DNA from 2 places in the Serratia sp. TSO36 genome. Region 2 is predicted to be linked to the other one. Evidence: predicted binding sites of a transcription regulator. Region 2 holds the regulator's gene; the other holds the start of a gene.
The links. The regulator sigma-54, encoded in region 2, starts transcription at its own class of promoters, with help from an activator protein. The targets are predictions, from matches to a motif close to GTTGGCACANNTTTCGCTNT.
Positions count from the first base shown of each region.

Region 1: the regulator sigma-54 is predicted to act here: its motif matches at 13,430-13,449, upstream of glnA (glutamate--ammonia ligase).

Region 1 covers NZ_JBJZOU010000029.1:102,265-117,248, reverse strand. The annotation lists gene ACK3CV_RS24760 (serine/threonine protein kinase) at 1-123, shown strand, start outside; gene dsbA (thiol:disulfide interchange protein DsbA) at 153-776, shown strand; gene yihG (1-acylglycerol-3-phosphate O-acyltransferase, YihG family) at 823-1,719, opposite strand; gene polA (DNA polymerase I) at 2,217-5,015, shown strand; gene spfP (small protein SpfP) at 5,207-5,254, shown strand; gene yihA (ribosome biogenesis GTP-binding protein YihA/YsxC) at 5,532-6,176, opposite strand; gene ACK3CV_RS24730 (hypothetical protein) at 6,682-6,885, shown strand; gene yihI (Der GTPase-activating protein YihI) at 6,911-7,450, shown strand; gene hemN (oxygen-independent coproporphyrinogen III oxidase) at 7,633-9,006, shown strand; gene ACK3CV_RS24715 (YshB family small membrane protein) at 9,041-9,163, opposite strand; gene glnG (nitrogen regulation protein NR(I)) at 9,277-10,689, opposite strand; gene glnL (nitrogen regulation protein NR(II)) at 10,698-11,747, opposite strand; gene glnA (glutamate--ammonia ligase) at 11,941-13,350, opposite strand; gene typA (ribosome-dependent GTPase TypA) at 13,721-14,984, shown strand, end outside.
Region 2 covers NZ_JBJZOU010000024.1:291,490-306,473, reverse strand. The annotation lists gene rapZ (RNase adapter RapZ) at 1-684, opposite strand, end outside; gene ptsN (PTS IIA-like nitrogen regulatory protein PtsN) at 814-1,275, opposite strand; gene hpf (ribosome hibernation promoting factor) at 1,431-1,718, opposite strand; gene rpoN (RNA polymerase factor sigma-54) at 1,742-3,175, opposite strand; gene lptB (LPS export ABC transporter ATP-binding protein) at 3,228-3,953, opposite strand; gene lptA (lipopolysaccharide ABC transporter substrate-binding protein LptA) at 3,960-4,499, opposite strand; gene lptC (LPS export ABC transporter periplasmic protein LptC) at 4,468-5,046, opposite strand; gene kdsC (3-deoxy-manno-octulosonate-8-phosphatase KdsC) at 5,043-5,597, opposite strand; gene kdsD (arabinose-5-phosphate isomerase KdsD) at 5,615-6,601, opposite strand; gene ACK3CV_RS22160 (calcium/sodium antiporter) at 6,618-7,595, opposite strand; gene mlaF (phospholipid ABC transporter ATP-binding protein MlaF) at 7,899-8,714, shown strand; gene mlaE (lipid asymmetry maintenance ABC transporter permease subunit MlaE) at 8,719-9,501, shown strand; gene mlaD (outer membrane lipid asymmetry maintenance protein MlaD) at 9,506-10,054, shown strand; gene mlaC (phospholipid-binding protein MlaC) at 10,069-10,698, shown strand; gene mlaB (lipid asymmetry maintenance protein MlaB) at 10,698-11,000, shown strand; gene ibaG (BolA family iron metabolism protein IbaG) at 11,141-11,395, shown strand; gene murA (UDP-N-acetylglucosamine 1-carboxyvinyltransferase) at 11,451-12,710, shown strand; gene degS (outer membrane-stress sensor serine endopeptidase DegS) at 12,782-13,840, opposite strand; gene degQ (serine endoprotease DegQ) at 13,929-14,984, opposite strand, start outside.

The DNA of each region.
Region 1 (14,984 bases), on a different contig from region 2:
GCCTTCCCTAAGAGTTTTCCGTGGATGGCGGAGTCTGATTTCTGGTTGTCTCAGACTGCGGCCTTCACCGAACAGGTTAAGCTGTTGCAGGAGCCCCCTCTGCAGCTGACGCCAATGTATTGAAGCTTTAACACAATGGAGAGTTTAGTCTTATGAAAAAAATATGGTTGGCGCTCGTTGGCATGGTGATGGCCTTCAGTGCTTCGGCGGCACAGTTCAGCGATGGCGCTCAGTACGTGACCCTGGACAAGCCGGTGACCGGTGAGCCTCAGGTGCTGGAGTTCTTCTCCTTCTACTGCCCGCACTGCTACCAGTTCGAGCAGGTCTATCACGTGTCCGAGAACGTGAAGAAGGCGCTGCCTGCCGGCACCAAAATGACCAAGTACCACGTTGAGTTCCTGGGGCCGCTGGGCAAACAGCTGACTCAGGCATGGGCGGTGGCGATGGCGCTGGGCGTGGAAGACAAGGTAAGCCCGTTGATGTTTGAAGCGGTGCAGAAAACCCAGACCGTGCAAACGCCGGACGATATCCGTAACGTCTTCGTGAAAGCGGGCGTGACCGCCGCAGATTATGACGCGGCATGGAACAGCTTCGTGGTGAAATCTCTGGTGGTTCAACAGGAGAAAGCCGCGGAAGATCTGCAGCTGCGCGGTGTGCCTGCGGTATTCGTGAACGGCAAATACATGGTTAAAAATGATGGCCTGGACACCAGCTCGATGGACGCTTACGTGAAGCAGTTCGCCGACGTGGTTAAATTCCTCAGCCAGCAGAAATAAGCCAGATTCAACATGAAAAACGCCGGCGTTCGTTGCCGGCGTTTTTTTATCCGTATTGCCGCTTCAATTTATCCAGCAGCCGGTCTTTTTCCTGCCACAGCGTATTCAGCCACAGTTGGAAACGCCGCTTGAACTGCTTGTCGTTGAAATAGTCCCCGTGCAGGGTTTCATCGATCGGTAGCGTCTCTATTCTTACCACGATGCGCGTCAAACGACCACACAGCATATCCAGAAAAGGCCGTTGGTTATTTTCCGGATAGAGCAGAGTGACGTTCAACACTTTGTCGAACTGATTGCCCAGCGTGCTAAGGGTAAACGCGATGCCGGCGGCTTTGGGCGCCAGCAAATTGCGATACGGCGAATTGCTTTTAATTTTCTTGGCTTCGGTGAAGCGCGAACCTTCGACGAAATTGACGATGGTGGTTGGACGTTGACGGAATTTTTCGCAGGAACGGCGCGTGGTTTCGATATCCTTGCCGCGCTTCTCCGGATGCTTGAGCAAATAGGCGCGGGAGTAACGCTTCATGAATGGCATATCCAGCGCCCAGCAGGCCAGGCCGACAAAAGGCACCCAGGCGAGCTGTTGCTTGAGGAAATACTTATTCATTGGAATATGATTTCTGAACAGCACGCACAACACGACAATGTCTGACCAGCTTTCGTGGTTGCTGATCAGCAGATACCAGTTTTTGCGATCCAGCCCTTCCAGCCCTTCAATATCCCAACGCAATTGCCCGTTAATGCGCAATAACAGCGCCAGCCCCTGACACCAACACCACATCATGAAATCGGCGAAAGCCGAGATATATCGCCAGACGGCGGGAATGGGCACCAGGAGTTTCACGATGCCGGCCAGCGTGATGGGGATAGAACACAACACCGTCACCAGAATGGTGAGTATGACGGAAATGATAAAGATAACAGGCGTTAACAATCTTGGCATGGTTATGGGCTGACGGTTGTTGGGAACATCGTTGCATGCCGAAGCGCATGAACAAAAGCCTATTTTAACAGAGAATGTCGGGGTAAAGCGCCGCTAAAAATCACTGTTTTTGACCTCGCCGGATAACCATTTGCCGAGTTTTTGTGCAACTTGTCCAGCTTGTGCTAAGGTAATTGAGGCGCCGAATTTGATTAATAGTGCGATTAAAATCCGGCGAAAGTTATATCCACAAATCCAATAAAAGCCAGTAATAAAGCGTCGCCGGAATTCGTTCTTTTAACGCGGTGATTTAAATAGGAATTTTATTCGCCGTTATAACGATAATCACAACGTTATAATTCGGTCTCTTTTCTATGCACAAAGTTATCCACAGGTAAGATCTTGCGGATCCTCGCGCACAATCTCATCATTTTCGTCCGCAATGCACGCTAAGGTTCGTCTCCGGCGGCCAGCTATGGCATGCTTACCCCTATGTCCGATCACGATAAAGAAACGCTATGGCCCAGATTGCAGAAAACCCACTAATCCTGGTTGACGGTTCCTCCTACCTCTACCGCGCTTATCACGCCTTCCCGCCGCTGACCAACTCGGCGGGCGAGCCGACCGGCGCGATGTACGGCGTGCTGAATATGCTGCGCAGCCTGCTGCTGCAGTATCAACCGAGCCACGTTGCCGTGGTGTTTGATGCCAAAGGGAAGACCTTCCGCGATGATCTCTTCGCCGAATACAAATCGCACCGGCCACCGATGCCGGACGATCTGCGTGCGCAGATCGAGCCGCTGCATAACATGGTCAAGGCGATGGGCCTGCCGCTGCTGGTGACGCCCGGCGTTGAGGCGGACGACGTTATCGGTACGCTGGCGCTGGAGGCCGAAAAAGCTGGCCACGCGGTGCTGATCAGCACCGGTGACAAAGACATGGCGCAGCTGGTGACGCCGAACGTCACCCTGATCAACACCATGAACAACACCATCCTCGGCCCGCAGGAAGTGTGCGACAAGTACGGTATTCCGCCGGAGCTGATCATCGACTTCCTGGCGCTGATGGGCGATTCATCGGACAACATTCCCGGCGTGCCGGGCGTGGGTGAGAAAACCGCTCAGGCGTTGCTGCAGGGTATCGGCGGGCTGGATGCGCTGTACGGCAATCTGGAGAATATCGCCACGCTGAGCTTCCGCGGTGCCAAAACCATGGCGGCCAAGCTGGAGCAGAACAAAGAGGTCGCGTACCTCTCCTATAAGCTGGCGACGATCAAAACCGACGTTGAGCTGGATCTGACCTGCGCGGATCTGACGGTCTCTGCACCGGATGTCGATACGCTGCAGCAGCTGTTCAAACAATACGAGTTCAAACGCTGGCTGGCGGACGTGGAAGCCGGCGTATGGCTGGAAAACAAGAAAGGCGCGGGAGCGAAAGCTGCCGGCGGCGCCAAACCGGCCGCCACCGCGGAAGCGCCGAAGGCGCTGGCGGAGGCCAAGCTGTCCCAGGACGGTTATGTCACCATTCTGGATGAAGCGACCTTTACCGACTGGCTGGCGCGGCTGAAAAAGGCCGACGTGTTTGCCTTCGATACCGAAACCGACGGTCTGGATACCCTGACCGCCAACCTGATCGGCCTGTCCTTCGCGATCGCGCCGGGCGAGGCGGCTTATTTGCCGGTGGCGCACGATTATCTGGACGCACCGCCACAGCTGGACCGCGCCTACGTGCTGGAAGCGCTCAAGCCGCTGCTGGAGGACGATAAGGCGCTGAAGGTCGGGCAAAACCTGAAGTTCGACATGAGCCTGCTGGCGCGCTACGGCATTGAGATGCGCGGCATCGCCTACGACACCATGCTGGAGTCCTATGTGCTGGACAGCGTCGGCGGCCGTCACGATATGGACAGCCTGGCCGATCGTTATCTGGGCCATAAAACCATCACCTTCGAAGAGATCGCCGGCAAGGGCAAAAACCAGCTGACGTTCAATCAGATCGCGCTGGAGCAGGCGGCGCCTTACGCCGCCGAAGACGCCGATGTCACGCTGCAGTTGCACCTGGCGATGTGGCCGCAGTTGAAACAGAGCGCAGAGCTGCTGACGGTGTTCAACGAGATTGAAATGCCGCTGCTGCCGGTGCTGTCGCATATCGAACGCACCGGGGTGCTGATCGATCCGGCCATTTTGTCGGCCCACTCCCAGGAGCTGGCCAAGCGTCTGGCTGAGCTGGAGGCGCAGGCCCACGAGCTGGCGGAAGAGCCGTTCAACCTGGCGTCGACCAAGCAGCTGCAGGCTATCTTGTACGAGAAACAAAAGTTGCCGGTGCTGAAGAAAACCCCGGGCGGTGCGCCGTCCACCAACGAAGAAGTGCTGGCCGAGCTGGCGCTGGATTACCCGCTGCCGAAGGTGATCCTGGAATACCGCGGCCTGGCGAAGCTGAAGACCACCTATACCGACAAGCTGCCGCTGATGATCAACCCGGTCAGCGGCCGGGTACACACCTCGTACCATCAGGCGGTGACTGCGACCGGCCGTCTCTCCTCGAGCGATCCGAACCTGCAGAACATCCCGGTGCGCAACGAAGAAGGGCGGCGCATCCGCCAGGCTTTCATCGCGCCGGAAGGCTACCGCATCGTCGCGGCCGACTACTCGCAGATCGAGCTGCGCATCATGGCGCATCTGTCACAGGATGAAGGGCTGCTGAAGGCCTTCGCCGAAGGGAAAGACATTCACCGCGCCACGGCGTCGGAAGTCTTCGGTGTGCCGTTGGATAAAGTGACCGGCGAACAGCGCCGCAGCGCCAAGGCGATTAACTTTGGCCTGATTTACGGCATGAGCGCCTTCGGCCTGGCGCGCCAGTTGGGGATCCCGCGTGGGGAAGCCCAGCGCTATATGGATCTGTACTTCGAGCGTTACCCGGGCGTGCTGGAGTACATGGAGCGCACCCGTCAACAGGCTTCCGAACAGGGCTATGTCAGCACGCTGGACGGGCGCCGCCTGTACCTGCCGGACGTCCGCTCCAGCAACGCCATGCGCCGCAAGGCGGCCGAGCGCGCCGCCATCAACGCCCCGATGCAGGGCACCGCGGCCGATATCATCAAGCGTGCGATGATCGAGGTCGACGCCTGGCTGCAAGGGCAGGAGAAGCCGTTGGTGCGCGCGATCATGCAGGTGCACGATGAATTGGTATTTGAGGTGCATGAGTCGGTGATCGAAGAAGCCAGCCAACGCATCCGTCAATTGATGGAAGGCAGCATGACTCTGGCGGTGCCGCTGAAGGTCGACGTGGGCGTCGGCATGAACTGGGATGAGGCGCACTGATTACCGGGTTATCGCCGGATGCGCTAACTGGCGATAACCTAAGCACTTTTCGTAATTAAGCTACAAGATGCGGCGATAGTTTCCCCAACTTCGCCGTTCTTGCGCCGCAAATTGTGTAAGTAAACTACAAAAAATTCTTTTGCCCTGCGAAAAAATAAGGTAGAGTTACAGGCGTAGGGTACAGAGGTAAGATGTTCTATCTTTCAGACCTTTTACTTCACGTAATCGGATTTGGCTGAATATTTAGCCGCCCCAGTCAGTATTGACTGGGGCGTTTTTTATTGTAAAAACAGCAGCAAACCATACGTTTTTCCTATCGCTCCGCACCGCTTTTCGTTCCTGCTTTCCCCTCTCGACTCGCGTAATCCGGCGAGATAAGCCAGCTCTGGCGATAAGTTTTTATGATGGCTTTATTTCAGAACTGTAATTAGATAACAAAAAATCCCGCCTGCGGCTGAACTGCGGGTAGAAAAAAGCCGATGCGGCGAGGCATCGGCTCTGGCGTTCGGCCTGGGCTTATTCGCCGGCTTCGTCTTCCGGCAGCACTTCCGGTGGGATCTCGTTAAACCAGGTGTCCAGCTTCTGGCGCAGCTTGTCGACGCCGATCTTCTTCAGCGACGAGAAGGCTTCAACCTGGATATCCCCCATAAACGGCAGCACCGCTTCACGCACCATATTGAGCTGCGCCTTGCGTGCGCCGGAGGCCAGCTTGTCGGCCTTGGTCAGCAGCACCAGCACCGGCGTGCCGACGTCGACTGCCCACTGGATCATCTGCTGGTCGAGATCTTTCAGCGGATGGCGAATATCCATCAGCACCACCAGGCCTTTCAGGCTGTTGCGCATCTGCAGGTATTCGCCCAGCGCGCGCTGCCATTTGCGCTTCATCTCTTCCGGCACTTCGGCGTAGCCGTAACCCGGCAGGTCGACCAGGCGGATGCCGTCTTCCACTTCAAACAGGTTGATCAGCTGGGTGCGCCCCGGCGTCTTACTGGTGCGCGCCAGGCTTTTTTGGTTGGTCAGCGTATTCAGCGCGCTGGATTTCCCGGCGTTGGAACGGCCGGCAAAGGCGACTTCAATTCCTGCATCCCCCGGCAGATGGCGAATATCGGGTGCGCTGGTGACGAAATGGGTCACATGATAGTTGTAGTTCTTGCTGGTCAAAATTTTTCGTCTCCGTGAGGATGGCTAACTAGTTGGCGATTATAACTGCATCAGCGGTAAAAATGGCGTGTTTCTCGGTTTTTAAGCGGCGGGACGCGATAAAACGACAGTTATGCCGCGCGTACGTTGTGAGACATTTGCCATTCGAATCGCGGGTAATGTCGCTTTATTCGAAAGTGATGTTTCTGTTTTTATTTTAAAAACAATATGTTGTTTTTTCGTTGTAGGGAAATGTCGTCCAAATCGGCGTCAGGTGCCTTGAGCCTTGGCAACAATAACGTAAAGTAGTCGTTAACGCAGGGTTGCGCAGGATTAAGGAACATCCGGGAAGGATGACAAATCTCAGGGAATGCACAGGGCGTGCAATGAGTGCCAGGATGAACGCAACAGGAAGTGACCCTTTCGCACCGGAACAGGCGGCAGGCACATCGGATGGTGAAGTATTGGCAGTTTGGATGCCGGCAGGAAGCTCGCTCGGGAAGAGCGGATGCGAATGGATTGCGCCATGGACGATTTTTCTTTCAGGATGAAGGACGTAGTGGCAGGGAATGCGGTTATAGCAGAAGGAAAAACCGGGATGTTGCATGTGCGCAAGGAGCGCGTAACAGGAATACCCTTCGCAAGAAGGTGCGAAATAGGCGGCAGGTTTAACCTGCCGCCTTTTTTCTTTGTCCGCTTTCTGCTAGATTCCGCCGCAATTCTATACTGAATCTACATACCTAAGAGCACACGCTATGAACCAGCCATCAAAAGCACCTCGCGGCAGCGCGGCGAAGTCAAAAACGAAAAAGAAAAGCCGTATGGAGCTCGATCAGGAAGCGCGCGAGCGCAAACGCCTGAAAAAGCGCCGCGGCCACGCTTCCGGTTCGCGCACCCAGGTCGAGTCCGGCAGCCAGAAGAACAAATCGGCGGCGGAAGCCAAAGATCCGCGTATCGGCAGTAAAGTGCCGGTAGCGCTGGTGGTCGACGAAACCAAAGTGAAGGCCAAACCGCAGCCGAAGCCAAAGGCCGAAGCGAAACCGCGCCTGTCGCCGGAAGAAGAGCTGGCGAAGCTGGAAAATGACGAACGCCTGAACGCGCTGCTGGATCGCATCGACGATGGCGAAACGCTGAACGCGGAAGAGCAGACCTATGTCGACAAAACGTTGGATCGCATCGATGTGCTGATGGACGTGTTGGGCATCGAACTGGGTGAAGACGACGAAGAAGAAGAAGAGAAGCAGGAAGATATTCTGAAGCTGCTGAAAGGCGGCAACCCGAAAGACGCTTTTTAACGCGCTATGTGGCTAATCCCGGCAATAGCCCTACTCTTGATGTGTTATCTGCTGTGGTTATTCGGTAAACTATGGCGGCTGTCTAAGCGCAAAGCGCGTTTTCGCAGCGCTTCCGTGGCCAGACAGCGCAGACAACCGCCTCTCTCCAGGCCCGGTAGAAAAAGATATCGGAAGGAGTGAGCATGTCAGAGCAGACGATTGTCTGGGATTTGGCCCTGATCCAAAAATATAACTACTCAGGGCCGCGTTATACTTCATACCCCACGGCGCTGGAGTTTAACCAGCGCTACGACGAAGCGGCGTTTCAACGCGCCGCTGCGCGTTACCCTGAGCGGCCGCTGTCGCTGTATGTGCATATCCCTTTCTGTCATAAGCTGTGTTACTTCTGCGGCTGCAACAAGCTGGTGACGCGCCAGACCCACAAGGCCGACGAGTACCTGAACGTTTTGGCGCAAGAGATCGCCAGCCGTGCGCCGCTGTTCGCCGGCCGCAAGGTCGGCCAGATGCACTGGGGCGGCGGTACGCCGACCTACCTGGATAAAGCGCAAATCAGCCGGTTGGTGGCGTTGCTGCGCGAACACTTTGATTTCCTGCCCGATGCGGAGATGTCGATCGAGGTCGATCCGCGCGAGATAGCGCTGGATGTGCTCGATCATTTACGCGCCGAAGGCTTTAACCGTCTGAGCATGGGGGTGCAGGATTTCAACAAGCAGGTGCAGCAGTTGGTCAACCGCGAGCAGGACGAAGCCTTTATCTTCGCCCTGATTGAGCGGGCCAAAGCGCTGGGCTTCCGCTCGACCAATATCGATCTGATCTACGGCCTGCCGAAACAGACGCCGGAAAGCTTCGCTTTCACGCTGCAGCGGGTGGCTGAACTGAATCCCGATCGCCTCAGCGTGTTCAACTACGCGCATATGCCAAACTTGTTCGCCGCCCAGCGCAAAATCAAAGACGCCGATCTGCCCAGCGCCCAGCAGAAGCTGGATATTCTGCAGCAGAGCATCGCTTTCCTGACCGGCGCCGGCTATCAGTTCATCGGCATGGATCACTTTGCGCGCCCGGACGACGAGCTGGCAATCGCCCAACGCGAAGGCAAGCTGCACCGCAATTTCCAGGGCTATACCACCCAGGGCGACAGCGATCTGCTGGGGCTGGGCGTGTCGGCCATCAGCATGCTCGGCGACAGCTATGCGCAGAACCAGAAAGAGCTGAAGCGTTACTATGAGAGCGTACCAGCGCAGGGCAACGCCCTGTGGCGCGGGCTGGCGCTGACGGACGACGATTGCCTGCGGCGCGATCTGATCAAAACCCTGATCTGCAATTTCCGGTTGGCGTATCAGCCGCTCGAACGGCAATACGGCATCGATTTCACCGCTTACTTCGCCGAAGACCTGCAGCTGCTGGCGCCGTTTGAACGCGATGGGCTTGTGGAGCGCGACGAGCAGGGCATTCGCGTCACGCCGCGCGGGCGCTTGCTGATCCGCAATATCTGCATGTGTTTCGACCGCTATCTGCGGCAACAGGCGCGCAGCCAGCAGTTCTCACGGGTGATCTGAGGATGAAAAAACAGCCGCTGATGCGGCTGTTTTTTTAACTGAAGAAGTTAATCAGCGCGGCGCACAATACCGCGGCAACCGCCGCCTGCGGGGTGTGGCTGGCGGCGGAGCCCAGCTCCGCGCCCTGAGAAATGAATACGATGAATGAGTCCAGCATCGTCAACCTCCAGAGTGTGCGACACGATCATACTGCGCCCGCACCGGCTGTAAAGCCTGCGGTTGGCGTTTTTTTGTGCGCCGGACGGCGTTTTTCATCATCCATCCCCGTTCCTATTCCATACCCAGCTCTTTGAGCTTGCGGGTCAGGGTATTACGCCCCCAGCCCAGCAGGCGCGCGGCTTCCTGTTTGTGCCCCTGGGTGTGGCGCAGGGCGGTGGTGAGCAGCGTGCGCTCCATTTCCGGCTGTGCTTCCGACAGCAGGTTTTGATGACCGGAACGCAGCGCGCGATCGGCCCACTGCGCCAGCAGCGTGGCCCAGCTGTCCGGCAGACTGTGGCTGGGGCTTTCCGGCGCGGCGGTTTCGAACAGCTCACCCGGCAGATCCTGGATCAGCACTTCCTGCCCGGCGGCCATCACCGTCAGCCAGCGGCAGGTGTTCTCCAGCTGGCGCACGTTGCCCGGCCAGGGCAGGCGGGTCAGCGCGGTTTCGGTTTCCGGGTGCAGGTTTTTGGCCTCGACGCCTAACTCTTTGGCGGCGATCTGCAGGAAGTGGCGCGCCAGTCGCGGGATGTCTTCACGGCGCTCGCGCAGCGGCGGCAGGTGTACGCGGATCACGTTCAGGCGGTGGAACAGATCCTCGCGGAACTTGCCTTCCTGCACCCGCAGCTCCAGATTCTGGTGCGTGGCGGCGATGATGCGCACGTCGACCTTCACCGGCGCATAGCCGCCGACCCGGTAGAACTGGCCGTCCGCCAGCACCCGCAGCAGGCGCGTTTGCACGTCGAGCGGCATATCGCCGATCTCGTCGAGGAACAGCGTGCCGCCGTCGGCCTGTTCAAAACGGCCCTGACGGATTTGGTTCGCGCCGGTGAAGGCGCCTTTCTCGTGGCCGAACAGCTCGGACTCGATCAGATCCTTGGGGATGGCGGCCATGTTCAGGGCGATGAACGGCGACTTGGCGCGCGGGCTGTGGCGGTGCAGCGCATGCGCCACCAGCTCCTTGCCGGTGCCGGATTCACCGTTGATCAACACGCTGATCGACGAACGCGACAGCCGGCCGATGATGCGAAACACGTCCTGCATCGCCGGCGCCTCGCCGATGATGTCCGCCGCCGGATCGCTGGCCGGCTGGCTGCGCACCGGCTGCTGCTGCTCCTGATAATGGCTGATGGCGCGCTCGACCAGCGCCACCGCTTCGTCGATGTCGAACGGCTTCGGCAGGTAGTCGAAGGCCCCTTGCTGATAGGCGCTGACGGCGGCGTCCAAATCCGAATGCGCGGTCATGATGATCACCGGCAGCATCGGGTGGCGCTGTTTGATCTGCTTGAGCAGCGCCAGGCCGTCTATGCCCGGCATGCGGATATCGGACAGCAGCACGTCGGGGGTTTGCGTGGCCAAGGCTTCCAGCACGTCATTGCCGCCTTCGAAGGTGGCGCAGCTCAGGCCCGCGCCGGTGAGCGCGCGCTCAAGCACCCAGCGGATGGAGCTATCGTCATCGACGATCCAGACTATCCCTCGTTGCATAGCAAACCTCACTGACGAATGGGCAGGTAGACCGAGAATTCGGTATGACCTGGCCAACTGTTGAATTCAATTTTTCCGCAATGCTGATCGATAAGATTGCGGGCGATGGATAATCCCAGGCCGGTACCGCCTTCACGGCCGCTGACCATCGGGTAGAACAGCGTGTCCTGCAGCTGCGCCGGCACGCCGGGGCCGTCGTCTTCGACGTCGATGCGCGCCGCCAGGCGGTAGCGGGTGCCGTGCAGCGTAATCTGAAACGCGGTGCGGGTGCGCAGCGTGATGGTGCCGCCCGCCTCGCCCAGCGCCTGCAGCGCGTTGCGGGTAATGTTCAGCAGCACCTGTTCTATCTGATCCGGGTCGTGGGCCATTTCCGGCAGGCTCGGATCGTAATCGCGCACCAGCGTGACGTTATCCGGCATTTCCAGCGACACCAGCTGGCAGACGCGCTCCGCGACCTGATGGATGCTCTGGGTGATGTGCTGGCCGGGCCGCTGCGGGCCGAGCAGGCGATCCACCAGATTGCGCAGCCGATCGGCCTGCTCGATGATCACCTTGGTGTATTCGGTCAGCGCCGGATCGGGCAGCGCCTTGGCCAGCAGCTGCGCCGCACCGCGCAGGCCGCCCAGCGGATTTTTAATCTCGTGCGCCAAACCGCGCACCAGATCGCGGGCCGCCACCTGTTGGGCATGCTGCAGCTGTTCCTGGCTCAGGCGGCGCTGATTGTCCATCGGCGCCAGCTCGACCAGAATATAGCCTTCCGGCAGCGCCTGAGCGGTCAGGGAAAGGATATGCGCACGGCCGTCGACCACCAGGGTCACTTCGTTGTCGGTGAAGCCCTGACCGGCGCGCAGGCTTTCGCGCATCAAAGAGACGTTCAGCGAAAAATAACCGAGCAAATCGGGCAGCGGCGTGCCGAACAGCTTGCGGGAGCTTTGCGCCAGCAATTGCTGTGCCGCAGGGTTGGCGTAGTGAACCGCCAGAGAGTCATCCAACAGCAGGATGCTGTTGATGAGTGAATTGAGGATCTGCCCAGCATCGGGCAGCTTGCCAGTTGCCATACAGCAGACTCCTGCACCTTTTTAGTGCATCTATCCTACTCCATCCGGGATCGGCGCGGTATGGAATAGTTTTGCAGAAAATACGGTGGAGAAAAAAACCCATCCGAAGATGGGCTGAAAGTTTCCACGGCAACAAAAAAGCGATAACAAAAATGTGGGCGCCGTCCGCCTGCGCAGACGGCGCGGGTAGGGCTTAGACGCTGTAGTACAGTTCGAACTCAACCGGGTGTGGCGTCATGCGAACGCGGTCCATCTCTTCTTTGCGCAGTTCGATGTAGGCATCGATCGCATCGTCGGTGAACACGCCGCCGCGGGTCAGGAACTCGCGGTCTTCGTTCAGTGCGGCCATCGCCTCGTCCAGCGAGCCGGCCACTTTTGGGATCTCGGCTTCTTCTTCCGGCGGCAGGTCGTACAGGTTTTTGTCCATGGCGTCGCCAGGGTGGATCTTGTTGATGATGCCGTCCAGGCCGGCCATCAGCAGCGCGGCGAAGCACAGGTATGGGTTAGCCGCCGGATCCGGGAAGCGGGCTTCGATGCGGCGCGCTTTCGGGCTGGCGACCACCGGGATGCGGATGGACGCGGAGCGGTTACGGGCGGAGTAAGCCAGCATCACCGGCGCTTCGTAACCCGGCACCAGACGTTTGTACGAGTTGGTGGTCGGGTTGGCCAGGGCGTTGATCGCCTTGGCGTGCTTGATGATGCCGCCGATGTAGAACAGCGCGGTTTCAGACAGGCCGCCGTATTTGTCGCCGGCGAACAGGTTGGTGCCGTTCTTGGACAGCGACATGTGGCAGTGCATGCCGGAACCGTTGTCGCCGAACATAGGCTTCGGCATGAAGGTCGCGGTTTTGCCGAAGGCGTGCGCCACGTTGTGCACCACGTATTTGTAGATCTGAATTTCGTCGGCTTTCTTGGTCATGGTGTTGAAGCGGGTTGCCACTTCGTTCTGACCGGCGGTCGCCACTTCGTGGTGGTGCGCTTCAACCACCAGGCCCATCTCTTCCATGGTCAAGCACATGGTGGAACGCAGATCCTGCGAAGAGTCGACCGGTGGAACCGGGAAGTAACCGCCTTTCACCGCCGGACGGTGGCCTTTGTTGCCGCCGTCGTATTTTGTGCCGGAGTTCCAGGCGCCTTCGATGTCGTCGATGGCCACGTGGGAACCGCGGATGCTGCTGCCGAAGCGGATGTCGTCGAACAGGAAGAACTCAGGCTCTGGCCCGAACAGCACGGTATCCGCGATGCCGGAGGAGCGCAGGAAGTCTTCGGCGCGTTTGGAGATGGAGCGCGGGTCGCGATCGTAGCCTTGCATGGTGCCCGGCTCGAGAATGTCGCAGCGAATGATCAGCGTAGGTTCTTCGAAGAACGGATCCAGAACCGCCGTGCTGGCGTCCGGCATCAGCACCATGTCAGATTCGTTGATGCCCTTCCAACCACCGATAGAGGAGCCGTCAAACATTTTGCCTTCTTCGAAGAAGTCGGCGTTTACCTGGTGAGCCGGGATAGTCACGTGCTGTTCCTTACCCTTGGTGTCAGTGAAACGCAGGTCTACGAATTTCACTTCATGCTCATTCAGCATCGTCAATACGTGTTCAGCGGACATACTTAACTCTCCCGGTTTATCATTGTCGTCGTCGTGGAACGAATCTGTGGAACTGGCTTTTTTTCGCCTTGAAAAGACTAAAGCGAAAAGCGTGCCAACTTTTTAAAAAGGCGTTCATCGCCTTTCTGCGCGGGTTTTACCCAGCCACAGTATGCACCATCAACGATAAATTGCACTGTTATGGTGCAATGACGGTGGGTGCGAGCACCGAAATGGTGCAAAAGTGCAGCGATTGCGGCTTTTTGCACCGTGAAAGGGATCACAAACTGACCGGTACGCGGTTGTTTATAAGAGATGGTTGTGATCTTGTTTAGTCCCTCGCTTAATACGTGTACAATAGCGCGCTATTTCTAATGCCCGAGGCAAAGCTGTGATCGAAAATTTGCGTAACATCGCCATTATTGCCCACGTTGACCATGGTAAAACCACCCTGGTTGATAAGCTGCTGCAACAATCCGGTACTTTCGGAGAGCGTGCGGAAGCCACCGAACGCGTAATGGACTCCAACGATTTGGAGAAAGAGCGTGGGATTACCATCCTCGCAAAAAACACCGCCATTAATTGGAACGGTTACCGTATCAACATCGTGGATACCCCGGGACACGCCGACTTCGGCGGCGAGGTAGAGCGCGTGATGTCGATGGTTGACTCGGTGCTGCTGGTTGTGGATGCAATGGATGGCCCTATGCCGCAAACCCGCTTCGTGACCAAGAAGGCCTTCGCCAACGGTCTGAAGCCGATCGTGGTCATCAACAAGGTTGACCGTCCTGGCGCGCGCCCTGACTGGGTTGTGGATCAGGTGTTCGACCTGTTCGTGAACCTCGACGCGACCGACGAGCAGCTCGACTTCCCGATCATCTACGCTTCTGCGCTGAACGGCATCGCCGGCGTCGACCACACCGACATGGCGGAAGACATGACCCCGCTGTATCAGGCGATCGTCGACCACGTGTCTGCGCCGCAGGTTGAGTTGGAAGCGCCATTCCAGATGCAGATCTCCCAGTTGGACTACAACAACTACCTGGGCGTTATCGGCATCGGCCGCATCAAGCGCGGTAAAGTGAAGCCGAACCAGCAGGTCACCATCATCGACAGCGAAGGTAAAACTCGCAACGGTAAAGTGGGCAAAGTGCTGGGCCACCTGGGTCTGGAGCGTATCGACAGCACCCTGGCGGAAGCGGGCGACATCATCGCCATCACCGGCCTGGGCGAGCTGAACATCTCCGACACCATCTGCGACACCAACGCCGTAGAAGCGCTGCCGGCGCTGTCCGTCGACGAACCGACCGTCACCATGTTCTTCAACGTCAACACCTCGCCGTTCTGCGGTAAAGAAGGCAAGTACGTGACGTCGCGTCAGATCCTTGACCGTCTGAACAAGGAGTTGGTGCACAACGTGGCGCTGCGCGTTGAAGAAACCGACGATGCGGACGCCTTCCGCGTCTCCGGCCGTGGCGAACTGCACCTGTCGGTGCTGATCGAAAACATGCGTCGCGAAGGTTTCGAGCTGGCGGTTTCCCGTCCGAAAGTTATCTTCCGTGAAATCGATGGCCGCAAGCAGGAGCCATTCGAGAACGTGACGCTGGATATCGAAGAGCAGCATCAGGGTTCCGTGATGCAGGCGATGGGCGAGC
Region 2 (14,984 bases):
TTGCTCCAGGTAGCTGCGGGTCTGGTAGATGAAGTTGTGCACTTCGGTATGGCGATCGAGGAACGACGCGACCGGCTTATCCAGACCGGTCATCGGCCGCAGCTTCGGATCCCAGTGCGGGTTCGGCAGGAAGCGCACGTCGAACACGTAGTCGGCGTCGATCGGGATGCCGTGCTTGAAGCCGAAGGATTCGAACACCATGGTCAGCTCGCGCTCACGCTTGCCCAGCAGGCGGGTGCGCAGCATTTCGGCCAGCTCGTGCACCGACATTTCCGAGGTGTCGATAATCAGGTCAGCCCGCGAGCGCAGCGGTTCGAGCAGATCGCTCTCTTCGTCGATGGCGCTTTCCAGCGACAGGTTTTTGCTGGAGAGCGGGTGCAGGCGGCGGGTGTCGCTGTAACGGCGGATCAGCGTGTTGCGATCGGCGTCGAGGAACAGCAGCTGCGGCGAGAAGCTGTCCGGCAGCTGAGTCATCGCGTATTCGAACACTTCCGGCGATTCCGGCATGTTGCGCACGTCGATGCTGACCGCCGCGGAGATATTGCGTTCCGCCAGCGTATTGGCGAGCTGCGGCAGCAGCACCACCGGCAGGTTGTCAACGCAGTAAAAACCCATGTCTTCCAGCGCCCGCAAGGCGACAGATTTTCCGGAACCGGAACGGCCGCTGACAATCATCAGCACCATGTGGCAACTCCCCTGGCATCGCGGCGGCGTTCATCGCCACCGGTGGAAACTTTGTTATTCCGGCCGAGGCCGGATCCATCATCGTGAAACAGTAACGTTATCCGGGCTGGAAGTCACGCCGGCCGGACATTACTCGGTGATGATTTGGTAAAGTTCTTCGTCGCTTTGCGCGGCGCGCAGGCGGCGGCATACGGTTTTGTCGGCCAGGCGTTTGGCGACCAGCGACAGGGTATGCAAATGGGTTTTGCACTGATCGGCAGGCACCAGCAGCGCGAACAGCAGGTCGACCGGCTGGTTGTCGATAGCGTCGAAAGCGATGGGTTGGTCGAGACGGATAAACACGCCAACGGCCCGCAGTGTGTCCTCTTCCAGTTTGCCGTGGGGAATGGCGATACCGTTGCCGATACCGGTGCTGCCCATGCGCTCCCGGGTGAGAACCGCGTCAAACACCACCTGCGAAGGCAGATTGAGCTGTTTGGCGGCCAGTTCGCTGATAATTTCCAAAGCCCGCTTCTTGCTGGTGCAGTGTACCGAGCTTTTGGTGCACTCGATGTTTAACACCGAGCTTAATTGCATATATTCGTTGTTCATCTCATCTTCACTTAAAACCGCGCCGCCGGGCGCACCCGGCAAGGCGGTTTTTCGTCGGTTTTAACCCTGATTACCGTTCGGCGCGTCACCCATGCGGGTCACGCGCCGAAGGGCGAGGCGGCGACGGATGCCGCCTCATGGAGTGGGTTAGGGTGTCAGTGTTGCTTCAATTTGTCTTTATGTTTGTTCAATTGACGTGCCAATTTGTCGATCAGCGTATCAATTGCGGCATACATATTCTCGTCTTCCGAGGTGGCGTGCAACTCGCCTCCATTCACGTGCACCGTTGCTTCCGCAATTTGCTGCACTTTTTCCACACTTAATACAACATACACCTGATTGATGCGATCAAAATACTGTTCGAGTTTGGCGAACTTGTTGTTCACGAACTCGCGCAACGGATCGGTGATTTCGATGTGGTGTCCGGTAATGTTGAGCTGCATAGTGTCTTCCTTCTCAATAGAGGTCAAACCAACTGTTTACGCTGGTTCGACGGCGGGATGGACAAAGACTCTCGGTACTTGGCGACGGTGCGCCGCGCCACGATGATCCCCTGATCGGCGAGCAGGGTGGCCAGCTTGCTGTCGCTGAGTGGCTTGGCGGGGTTTTCCGCCGCAATCAATTTCTTCACCAACGCGCGGATCGCCGTCGAGGAGGCTTCGCCGCCGCTGTCGGTATTCACGTGGCTGGAGAAGAAATACTTCAATTCAAAAATGCCGCGCGGGCTGTGCAGAAACTTCTGCGTGGTGACGCGCGAGATCGTCGATTCATGCATCTCCACGGCCTGGGCGATATCCGCCAGCACCATGGGTTTCATAAACTCTTCGCCTTGCTCGAAGAACGCCTGCTGTTGGCTGACGATGCAGCGGGTGACCTTCAGCAGCGTCTCGTTGCGGCTCTCCAGGCTTTTAATCAGCCACTTGGCTTCCTGCAGGTTGCTGCGGATAAACTGGCCGTCGGCTTCGCTGCGGGCGCTGTTGCCCAGCGCGGCGTACTGCTGATTGATCTTCAAACGCGGCACGCTGTCGCCGTTGAGCTCGACCGTCCATTTGTTCTGCGTCTTGCGCACCAGCACGTCCGGGATCACGTATTCCGACTCGCCGGTATTGATCGACTGCCCCGGGCGCGGATCGAGCGACTGAATCAGCAGCATCGCTTCTTTCAGTGTATCTTCTTTTAGCCGGGTTGATCGCATCAGGCTGCGAAAGTCGTGGTTGGCCAACAGATCCAGATGGTCGCTGATGATCAGCCGCGCTTCGGCCAGGTAAGGGGTGTCTTTGGCGTATTGGGAGAGCTGCACCAGCAGGCAATCGCGCAGATCGCGCGCGGCGACGCCGATCGGATCGAAACGCTGCACGCGCTTCAATACCGCCTCGACTTCCTCGAGGGTCACGTTCTCGTCGCCCAGGCTTTCCAGAATGTCTTCCAGCGGCACGGTGAGATAGCCGGTGTCGTCCACCGCGTCGACGATGGAGGTGGCGATGGCGGCGTCGGTATCGGAGAACGGCGTCAGATCCACCTGCCACATCAGGTAATCCTGCAGCGTTTGGGTGGTCTCGCCCTGATAGACCGGCAGTTCGTCGTCGCTGTAGTCGGTGCCGGTGCCGGACGGCGTGCCGGCGGTGTAGATCTCATCCCAGGTGGCGTCCAGCGGCAGCTCTTCCGGCATGTCTTTCTGTTCCAGCGCCTCGCGGGTATCGAGCCCCTCGGTCTCCTGGGTTTCTTTGGCGTCGATTTCGTCGTGCAGATCGGTCTGTTCAAGCAGCGGATTGCTCTCCAGCGCCAGCTGGATCTCTTGCTGAAGTTCAAGCGTGGACAACTGCAGCAGGCGGATCGCCTGCTGGAGCTGAGGAGTCATGGCCAGCTGTTGGCTGAGCCTGAGTTGCAAACCTTGCTTCATAGTTTTCTGTCTACTTCCGTTAACGGTGTCGCCCCGCAGGGCGCGCCGGCGCTTAGAGGCGGAACTCTTCGCCCAGATAAACGCGTTTAACCTGCTCGTCGGCCAGAATAGCATCCGGCGTGCCGTGGGCAATCAGTTTGCCCTGGCTGACGATGTAGGCGCGTTCACACACGTCCAGCGTCTCGCGCACGTTGTGGTCGGTGATCAGCACGCCCAGGCCGCTGTCACGCAGGTGCTCGATGATTTTCTTGATATCGATAACGGAGATCGGATCCACCCCGGCGAAGGGTTCGTCCAGCAGTATGAATTTCGGGTTGGCCGCCAGCGCGCGGGCGATTTCGACGCGGCGACGCTCACCGCCGGACAGCGCCTGGCCGAGGCTGTCGCGCAGATGGGAGATATGGAACTCTTCCATCAGCTCCTTGGCGCGGTCTTCGCGCTGTTCGCTGGTGAGATCGGGGCGAATCTCCAGCACCGCCATCAGGTTGTCGTACACGCTCAGGCGGCGGAAGATCGACGCTTCCTGCGGCAGGTAACCGATGCCGCGGCGCGCGCGGGCGTGCAGCGGCAGCAGACTGATGTCTTCTTCGTCGATCACGATGCGCCCGGCGTCGCGTGGCACGATGCCGACCACCATGTAGAAGGTGGTGGTTTTACCGGCGCCGTTCGGCCCGAGCAGGCCGACGATCTCGCCGGATTTCACTTTCAGGCTGACGTCTTCGACAACTTTACGGCCCTTGTAGGCTTTCGCCAGGTTTTCTGCGATGAGTGTTGCCATAAGTGATTAGTTACTCTTTTTCTGCTCGTTTTTGTCTTGCAACTGCGACGGTACCAGAACCGTTGTCACGCGTTTGCCTTTGTCGCTAAACGCCTGCATTTGCTGCTGTTGCACCAGATAGGTGATGCGATCGCCTTTCACGTTGCTGTCGAGCTGCTCCAGATAGGCGTTGCCCGTCAGGGTCACCAGCTGGGTCGCCACGTCGTAACGCACTTTCTGCGCGTGGCCTTTGACCGGCTTGCCGCTGTCCTGCATCTGGTAGAAGGTTACCGGGTTGCCGAACGCTTCAATATAGGTCTTATTCTGATCTCCGCCCGGGCGGGTGACCACCACCTTATCGGCGCGAATATCGATGGTGCCTTGCTTGATCACCACGTTGTCGGTGAAGGTGCTGACGTTGCTCTGCATGTCCAACGACTGCTTGAGCGAGTCGATGCTGACCGGCTGGCTGGAGTCGGATTTCAGCGCCAGAGCGGGGGCGCTGGCGGCCAAAACTAAGCTGCCGAGCAACAGGTTACGGAGTTGGTTTTTGGTTCTGAATTTCATAGTTGGTCTTAACCTTATCAATCAGCTCAGCGGTTTTGGTCCGCAGGTTCCCACGCATTTTCATGCCGTTAGAGGTAAAATTGGTCCCGTAAATCGTGACTTCGTCATCGGAGGTGACGTCCTGGGTGACCAGGTTTACCTGAGCGTTGTCCGTCTTAATTTTTTCCAGCTGCGAGGTGGTGGTCAGGCTGTTTACCTCGACGTGACCATACAGATACAGCATCCGGTCTTTAGTCAGTTTGGCGCGATCGGCGCGAACTGACCAGGTGGCCACCGCATTCTCATCGAACAGCGTCATTACCGGCTGGGTGAACCAGCTCAGCTCGCCGGCGGTGTAATACTTCGCGTCTTCCGCCACCAGTTTGTAATTCAGCTTGCCGGCCGGGTTGTACACCACGGTGACCGTGTGCTGGCTCTGGTAGGTCGGATCCTGATCGTTGACCGGGCCAGGGGCCGTGTCGTCGCTGAAATCCGTCATGTTCCAGCCGATCAGCGCCAGAACGATCACCGTCAACAGGATGGTGATCCACAGTTTGGTTTTACTCATATCGACAGCCCTTTGGCGTCCTCCAGCTTATTTTGAGCCAAAAGAATGATGTCGCACAGTTCGCGCACCGCGCCGCGGCCGCCGGCAATGCGGGTGACGTAGTGGGCGCGCGGCGTCAGCAGCGGGTGGGCGTCCGCCACCGCGACCGCCAGGCCGACCTGCGCCATCACCGGCCAGTCGATCAGGTCATCGCCGATATAGGCGACCTGATCCGCCGTTAACGACAGTTTATCCAACAGTTCGCGGAAGGCCAAAAGCTTATCGGATTGCCCCTGATACAGATGGGTGATACCGAGCGTCTGCGCGCGGTCTTCCAGCAGCTTGGCGGAGCGACCGGTGATGATCGCCACCTCGATGTCCGAGGTTTTCAAGCAGCGGATGCCGTAGCCGTCGCGCACGTTGAACGCTTTCAATTCTTCACCGTTGTTGCCCATGAAGATCAGGCCGTCCGACAGCACGCCGTCAACGTCGCAAATCAACAGGCGGATGTTCCCGGCACGCGCCATAACCTCTTGTTCTACCGGCCCGTAGCAGGTTTCTACCATACCCATTCCGTTCTATTCCTTAATTAAACGACGCCGGCGCGCAGCATGTCATGCATATGTACCACACCCAGCAACTGGTCGCCATCGGCAACCAGCAGCGCGGTGATGTGGCGTTGTTGCATCAGGTTCAATGCATCGACCGCCAGGATGTTGGGGCGCACCCGTACGCCGCCCGGCGTCATGACATCGGCGATCTTCGCCTCGTGCAGGTTGATGCCCATGTCGAACACCCGGCGCAGGTCGCCGTCGGTGAAGATGCCGGCGATTTTCATCAAATCGTCGCAGACAACCGTCAGGCCCAGATTTTTGCGGGTAATTTCCAGCAGCGCGTCGCGCAACGAGGCGTCGGCGCTGACGTGGGGCATTTCGTCGCCGCTGTGCATGATATCGCTAACCCGCAGCAGCAGTTTGCGGCCGAGTGCGCCGCCCGGATGCGACAGCGCGAAGTCTTCCTGCGTGAAACCGCGCGCTTTCAGCAGCGCGACGGCCAGCGCATCGCCCATCACCAGCGTGGCGGTGGTGCTGGTGGTCGGCGCCAGCCCCAGCGGGCAGGCTTCCTGCGGCACCTTGATGCACAGGTGGATATCCGCCGCCTTGCCCATCGAGCTTTCCGGATTATTGGTCATACAGATGAGGGTGATCTGCTGGCGTTTCAATACCGGGATCAGCGCCAGGATCTCGCTGGACTCGCCGGAGTTGGAGATGGCGAGCACGATGTCCTGCGGGGTGACCATGCCCAAATCGCCATGGCTGGCCTCCGCCGGGTGAACGAAGAATGAGGGGGTGCCGGTGCTGGCGAAGGTCGCGGCGATCTTGCAGCCGATATGGCCGGATTTGCCCATGCCCATCACCACCACTTTGCCGCCGCAGGCGGCGATCGTTTCGCAGGCGCGAGTGAAGTCTGCGTTGATGTAGCTGTCGAGCTGAGCCAGCCCTTCACGCTCTATCTGAAGCACTTCTTTGCCGGCCTGCTGAAAATCGAAGCCCGGTTGCAACTCAATGTTCGACATACTCATTCCCGTCGGTTTAGCCGAAAGTACTGAAAGGGTTAAAGAACAGCACCGCAAGATACGCAATAAAGCCACATAATAACAGCGCGCCCGCCAGGTGACCGATGCGATGCTTGCGGCCGATGCACAGTACGCTCAGCAGCACGCTGGCCGCCAGCATCACCCAGTAATCGCGCTGGAAGGCGGCGGCGTCTACGCTGCCCGGCGACAGCAGGGCGGGGACGCCCAGCACGATCACCGTGTTGAAAATATTGGAGCCGATGATATTTCCAATCGCCATATCATCCTCGCCCTTCAGCGCCCCGGCGATGGAGGTGGCCAATTCGGGCAAGCTGGTGCCGATGGCGATAATGGTCAAGCCGACCACCAGTTCGCTCAGGCCGAAATAGTGCGCAATCACCGTCGCGTTATCGACCACCATTCTGGAAGAGAGCGGCAGAATGATAAACGCCAGCACCAGCCACAGCACCGCCACAGTGTTGCTGCTGTCCTGCGGCAGCTCGGCGATCTGCTCCATGGTCAGGCTGTCGCTGCCCTCGCGCTGCGCCAGCCGGGCGATTTTCAGCATCAGCAGGATGAAGCCGGCGGCGGCGGCCAGCAGCAGCACGCCGTCCAGCCTGCTCAGGGTGCCATCCATCAACACGAAACCGCACAATACTGTGACCGCTAACATCAACGGCAGTTCGCGCCGCAGTATCTCGGAACGCGCGGCCAGCGGGTGAATCAGCGCCGCCACACCCAGGATCAATAAGATGTTGGTGATGTTGGAACCTAATACGTTGCCAACGGCCATATCTATCTGCCCGTTCAGCGCGGCGGTGGTGGACACGATCAGCTCCGGCAGCGAAGTGCCGATGCCGACGATGGTCATGCCGATGATCAACGGCGGGACGCCGAGCGAGCGGGAAATCACGGCAGCACCATAAACTAAGCGGTCTGCACCATACACCAGTAGAAATAAACCAACGATTAATAATGCTATCGCGAGAAACATGCAGGGTCCTTTGTCGGGTATTATCCCGGTTCGTTGGTTAAAGCCGTCAATGCGGCGGTATTGCTTGCCCTCCGTTGCGCGCGTGTGAGCCGCAGCAACGGTTTTTCCCGGCTAATAGTTGAACAGTTTCGTTTTTTTTCGTTATGGCGCCAATTTTGACCGGGTGGCGCGGAAAAGTAAAACCAATGGCACCATTGGTTGCGAAATGGCAGTAAGTTTTTGTAAAGATGAGACGGATTGCGCCCATTGCTTTAACATCACGGGTAGATTCAGCAAAAGATGAGTCGTAAAGGGTCCATTAACATGCTCCAAAAGGCAGATAATTTGGTCGAAGTGCGCGACATGAGCTTCTCGCGCGGCGACCGACGGATATTTGAAGACATCAACCTGACGGTGCCTCGCGGTAAGGTCACGGCGATCATGGGGCCATCGGGCATCGGCAAAACCACGCTGCTGCGCCTGATAGGCGGCCAGCTGGCGCCGGACAGCGGGGAGATTTGGTTCGACGGCGACAACATTCCCGCGTTGTCCCGCCGTCAGTTATACGACGCGCGCAAAAAGATGAGCATGCTGTTCCAGTCGGGCGCGCTGTTCACCGATTTGACCGTGTTCGAAAACGTGGCCTACCCGCTGCGCGAGCACAGCAACCTGCCTGAACCCCTGCTGCGCAGCACGGTGCTGATGAAGCTGGAAGCGGTGGGGCTGCGCGGCGCGGCCCAGCTGATGCCCAATGAGCTTTCCGGCGGCATGGCGCGCCGGGCGGCGTTGGCGCGCGCGATCGCGCTGGACCCTGAGATGATCATGTTCGACGAACCTTTCGTCGGCCAGGATCCGATCACCATGGGGGTGCTGGTCAAGCTGATCGATGAGCTGAACCATGCGCTGGGCATTACCTGCATCGTGGTGTCGCACGACGTGCCGGAGGTGCTGAGCATCGCCGACTACGCCTATATCGTGGCCGATCACCGGGTGATCGCCGAAGGCACCACGCAGCAATTGCAGAACAATCCTGATGCGCGCGTGCGCCAGTTTCTGGATGGTATAGCGGATGGGCCGGTGCCGTTCCGCTATCCGGCCGGGGATTATCAGACCGAACTGCTAGGCTTAGGGAGTAAATAAGCTCATGTTATTAAGAGCGTTAGCGTCGTTGGGGCGCAGTGGCATCAACACCAGCGCCAGCTTCGGCCGCGCCGGGTTGATGCTGTTCAACGCGTTGATTGGCCGGCCGGAACCCGGCAAGCAGTGGCCGCTGTTGTTGAAACAGCTCTACAGCGTCGGCGTGCAGTCGCTGCTGATCATCATGGTCTCCGGGCTGTTCATCGGCATGGTGCTGGGCCTGCAGGGTTATATCGTGCTCACCACCTACAGCGCCGAGGCCAGCCTCGGCATGATGGTGGCGCTGTCGCTGCTGCGCGAGCTGGGGCCGGTGGTGACGGCGCTGCTGTTCGCCGGCCGCGCCGGTTCCGCGCTGACGGCGGAAATCGGCCTGATGAAGGCGACGGAGCAGATCTCCAGCCTGGAAATGATGGCGGTCGATCCGCTGCGGCGCATCGTGGCGCCGCGCTTCTGGGCGGGGCTGATCAGCATGCCGCTGTTGACCATCATTTTCGTGGCGATCGGCATCTGGGGCGGCTCGGTGGTCGGCGTGGACTGGAAGGGCATCGACAGCGGCTTCTTCTGGTCGGCGATGCAGGGCGCCGTAGAGTGGAAAAAAGATCTGCTCAACTGCCTGATCAAAAGCGTGGTATTCGCCATTACCGTAACCTGGATTGCCATTTTCAACGGGTACGACGCCGTGCCTACCTCTGAAGGGATTAGCCGGGCGACGACGCGTACCGTGGTGCATTCGTCACTGGCGGTGTTGGGATTGGATTTCGTGCTGACAGCACTGATGTTTGGGAATTGATTCGATGCAAACGAAGAAGAGTGAAATCTGGGTTGGGGCATTTATGCTGATCGCGCTGTGCGCCATCGTGTTTATCTGCCTGCAGGTGGCGAACCTTAAATCGATCGGCAGCGAGCCGACCTACCGCATTTACGCGACGTTCGACAACATCGGCGGCCTGAAACCGCGTTCGCCGGTGAAGATTGGCGGCGTGGTGATCGGCCGCGTGGCGGACATCGAACTCGATTCGAAAACCTACACGCCGCGCGTGGCGCTGGATATCCAGAAAAAGTACGACCAAATCCCGGATACCAGCTCGCTGGCGATCCGCACCTCCGGCCTGCTGGGCGAGCAATATCTGGCGCTTAACGTGGGCTTCGAAGATCCTGATATGGGCACCGCCATCCTGAAAGACGGCGGCACCATTCAGGACACCAAATCAGCCATGGTTCTGGAAGACCTGATCGGCCAGTTCCTGTATAAAAGCGGCGGTCAGGACAGCGCCAAACCGGGAGACGCGGCCGCTGAGCCGGCTGCCGGCGCCGCACCGCAACCCGCTGTTCCAAATCATTAAGAGAGGATACCTGCATGTTTAAACGTTTACTGATGGTGGCTCTGCTGGTGGTTGCACCGCTGGCGAGCGCAGCCGACCAAACCAATCCTTACAGCATGATGCAAGAAGCGGCGCAGAAGACCTTCAGTCGTTTGAAGAATGAACAGCCGAAGATCAAGCAGGACCCGAACTACCTGCGCTCCATCGTGCATCAGGAACTGATGCCGTTCGTGCAGGTGAAATACGCCGGCGCGCTGGTGCTGGGGCGCTACTACAAAGAGGCGACGCCTGCGCAGCGCGAAGCTTACTTCACCGCCTTCCAGGCTTACCTGGAGCAGGCTTACGGCCAGGCGCTGGCGATGTATCACGGCCAGACTTACCAGATCGCGCCTGAACAGCCGCTGGGCAATGCCGACATCGTGGCCATTCGCGTCACCATCATCGACAACGGCGGCCGCCCGCCGGTGCGTCTGGATTTCCAATGGCGCAAGAACAGCAAAACCGGCTACTGGCAGGCGTATGACATGATCGCCGAAGGCGTCAGCATGATCACCACCAAGCAGAACGAGTGGGCGTCCACGCTGCGTACTCAGGGCATCGACGGCCTGACCAAACAGCTGCAGGCCGCCGCCGCGCAGCCTATCACGCTGGACAAGAAAAACTGATGTCGGCAGCGCTCAGCTTCGAATCAGAGCAGCAGACGCTGATCCTGCGCGGTGAACTGGACCGGGAAACGCTGCAGCCGCTGTGGCGGCAGCGCGACGCGCTGATGGCGGATAAAACCGCGATCGACGTGGCGCAACTGCAGCGCGTAGACTCCGCCGGGCTGGCGCTGTTGCTGCATCTGCAGGAAGAGCAGCGCGAGCGCGGCGTCGCGCTGAAAATTTTCGGCGCCACCGAGCGCCTGAAAACGCTGATTGCGCTCTACAACCTGCAGGCGATAATGCCTGTCGATACCGCCGGTTAGCGGCGTTTTACGCCGCCCTTGCGTGGTAAAACGATACAAAGCCCCTGTTATGCAGGGGCTTTTTCTTTAGTTTAAGAAAACATCGTATTCCACTAAGATACTAGGCTGTTTATGATCCTTTAGCGGCAGAACTGGATACTATGGAAACCAACGAGATTAAAGACGTGCTGATGCAGGCATTGGCACTGGATGAAGTACATGTGACGGGCGACGGCAGCCATTTTCAGGCGATCGTGGTCGGCGAATTGTTCGCCGGCATGAGCCGCGTCAAAAAACAGCAGACGGTTTACGCACCGCTGATGGAATACATTGCGGACAACCGCATTCATGCCTTGTCTATCAAGGCGTACACCCCTGAAGAGTGGCAGCGAGACCGCAAACTCAACGGATTTTAAGGCTGTTTGCCCTGCCGGGCGGGCAGCTTCAGATTAGATAACAGAGAGTAGTCAGATGGATAAATTTCGTGTGCAGGGTCGGACCCGCCTGAGCGGTGAAGTGTCTATTTCCGGGGCCAAAAACGCCGCCCTGCCGATCCTGTTCGCCGCCCTGTTGGCGGAAGAGCCGGTCGAGCTGCAGAATGTCCCCAAGCTGAAGGACATCGACACCACCATTAAACTACTCAACCAGTTGGGTACCAAGATTGAGCGCAACGGTTCGGTCTTCGTGGACGCCAGCGGCGTGAACGAGTTCTGCGCCCCTTACGATCTGGTGAAAACCATGCGCGCTTCCATCTGGGCACTGGGGCCGCTGGTGGCGCGTTTCGGCCGCGGTCAGGTTTCCCTGCCGGGCGGCTGTGCGATCGGCGCGCGTCCGGTCGATCTGCACATCACCGGCCTCGAGCAGCTGGGTGCCGAGATCAAGCTGGAAGAAGGCTACGTCAAGGCGTCCGTCGAGGGCCGCCTGAAGGGCGCGCACATCGTTATGGACAAGGTGAGCGTGGGCGCGACCGTGACCATCATGAGTGCCGCGACCCTGGCGACCGGCACCACCGTTATCGAGAACGCCGCGCGTGAGCCGGAAATTGTCGATACCGCCAACTTCCTCAATACGCTGGGCGCGAAGATCAGCGGCGCCGGCAGCGACAAGATCACCATCGAGGGCGTCGAGCGTCTGGGCGGCGGCGTGTACCGCGTGCTGCCTGACCGCATCGAAACCGGCACCTTCCTGATCGCCGCCGCGGTTTCCGGCGGTAAAGTGATGTGCCGCAACACCCGTCCGGACACGCTGGATGCGGTGCTGGCCAAGCTGCGCGAAGCCGGTGCCGATATCGAAGTGGGCGAAGACTGGATCAGCCTGGACATGCACGGCAAACGCCCGAAAGCGGTCACCGTGCGCACCGCGCCTCACCCGGGCTTCCCGACCGACATGCAGGCCCAGTTCAGCCTGCTGAACCTGGTGGCGGAAGGCACCGGCGTCATCACCGAGACCATCTTCGAAAACCGCTTCATGCACGTGCCGGAACTGATCCGCATGGGCGCGCACGCGGAAATCGAGAGCAACACCGTGATCTGCCATGGCGTTGAACAGCTGTCCGGCGCTCAGGTGATGGCGACCGATCTGCGCGCTTCCGCCAGCCTGGTGATCGCCGGCTGCATCGCCGACGGCGTGACCGTCGTCGATCGCATCTACCACATCGATCGCGGCTATGAGCGTATTGAAGACAAGCTGCGCGCGCTGGGTGCTAACATCGAGCGCGTGAAAGGCGAGTAAGTCATTAGCGCCGGCGCGGCTGCGTCGGCAGGATGAAAATCAAAGGGCCGGCTATCAATGCCGGCCCTTTTTTAATTGTTGTCTTCCGGGAATTCGCCCACCGTCATTTTCAACGTAATGCGTTTGCCGTCGCGCAGCACGATAACCGGTATCTCGGTGCCTGGCCTGATCTCCGCCACTTGATCCATGGTCTCCAGCACGGACACCGCCGGTTTGTTATCCACGTTGATGATGATGTCGTTGATCTGGAAACCGGCGCTGCTCGCCGGGCCGTTCGGCGTGATTTCGGTCACGATGATGCCCTGCAGGCGATCGATGCCGGAATTGGAGGAACGCAGCGGAATGATTTCTTTGCCCTGAATGCCGAAATAGCCGCGGATAACGCGGCCGTCGCGGATCAGCTTGTCCATGATTTTGGTGGCCAGTTCGATCGGAATGGCGAAGCCGAGGCCCTCCGGCGTTTCGCCGTCGGTGATTTTGTCATAGGTCAGGGTGTTGATGCCGATCAGCTCGCCCAGCGAGTTGACCAGCGCGCCGCCGGAGTTGCCGCGGTTGATTGAGGCATCGGTCTGCAGGAATGTCTGCCGGCCGGTGGTGCTCATACTGATACGCCCGGTGGCGCTGAGGATGCCCTGAGTCACGGTCTGCCCCAGGTTGTACGGGTTGCCGATTGCCAGCACCACGTCGCCGACGTGGGCAACGCGATTTTTGTTGGTCGGGATCACCGGCAGGTTGCCGGGATCGATCTTCAGCACCGCCAAATCGGTCAGGCCGTCGGAGCCGACCAGCAGCGCTTCGTAGCGGCGGCCATCCTGCAACACCACGGTGATCTGCTGAGCGTCTTTGATCACGTGGCGGTTGGTGATGATATAGCCGCGTTCGTTCATGATCACGCCGGAACCGAGCGACAGCACGTTGGCGGCGCCGTTCAGGTTGCGGTTGTAGATGTTCACCACGGCGGGCGCGGCTCGGCGCACCGCTTTGTTGTAGCTCACCGGCGTTTCGTCGCTGGTATTCTCGGTTTTCTCTGCAAACAGGCCGTTGGAAGAGCGCAGCACGGGCAGAGCGGCCAACAGCAGGCCGGCAACGATGAGACCGATAACGACAGAACGCAAGAGCTTAGCAAACATGGAGTTTTCGTGGTGTGGTGAACGATGTTCGGAGGATAGCATGAGTTAACCGGGCGCAGTATGCCACCGAGCCCGGTTTTTGCACAAATTAACGCAGCAGCAGATAAATGGTTTCGTTACCGCGCACGATATTGAGCGCCATCACCGGCGGTTTGGCTTCCAGCACCTTGCGCAGCGCGGTGATGCTGTCCACGCGCTGGCGGTTGACGCCGATGATCACGTCGCCTTTTTGCAGGCCGATTTGCGCTGCCGTCGAGCCTTTATCCACGTTCTCCACCTTCACGCCCTTGTCGCCGCTCGGCAGCGCGCCGTTGCTGAGGGAAACCCCCTGCAGCGCCGGCGTCAGCGTTTCGGCATTGGTCGAGGCGCTCTCGCTGTTGTCCAGCGTGACCGAGACTTCCTGCGGTTTGCCGTCGCGCAGCAGGCCCACCTTGAGGGTTTTGCCCGGCGCGGTGGTGCCGACCTTGGCGCGCAGTTCGGCGAAGCTGTTCACCGGCTTGCCGTCGACGGAAACCAGAATATCCCCGGCTTTGATGCCGGCCTTGGCGGCGGCGGATTTCGGCAGCACTTCGCTGACGAAGGCGCCGCGCTGCGCGTCGGTGTTGAAGGCTTTAGCCATGTCCGGGGTCATTTCACTGCCCTTGATGCCGAGCAGGCCGCGTTTCACTTCGCCGAATTCGATCAGCTGCTGGCTCAGGTTCTGCGCCATATTGCTCGGAATGGCGAAGCCGATGCCGACGTTGCCGCCGCTCGGCGCCAGAATGGCGGTATTGATGCCGATCAGCTCGCCGTTCAGGTTAACCAACGCGCCGCCGGAGTTGCCGCGGTTGATCGAGGCGTCGGTCTGAATGAAGTTTTCCAGCCCTTCCAGATTCAGGCCGGTGCGGCCCAATGCCGAAATGATGCCGGAGGTGGCGGTTTGGCCCAGGCCAAACGGGTTGCCGACCGCCACGGCGAAGTCGCCGACGCGCAGCTGATCGGAATCGGCCATCTTGATGGCGGTCAGGTTTTTGGTGTCGCTGAGCTGCAGCAGGGCGATGTCGGATTGCTCATCGCGGCCGACCAGTTTGGCATCCAGTTCGCGGCCGTCGTTCAACTGCACGCGGATTTTATCGGCGTTGTTGATGACGTGGTTGTTGGTCAG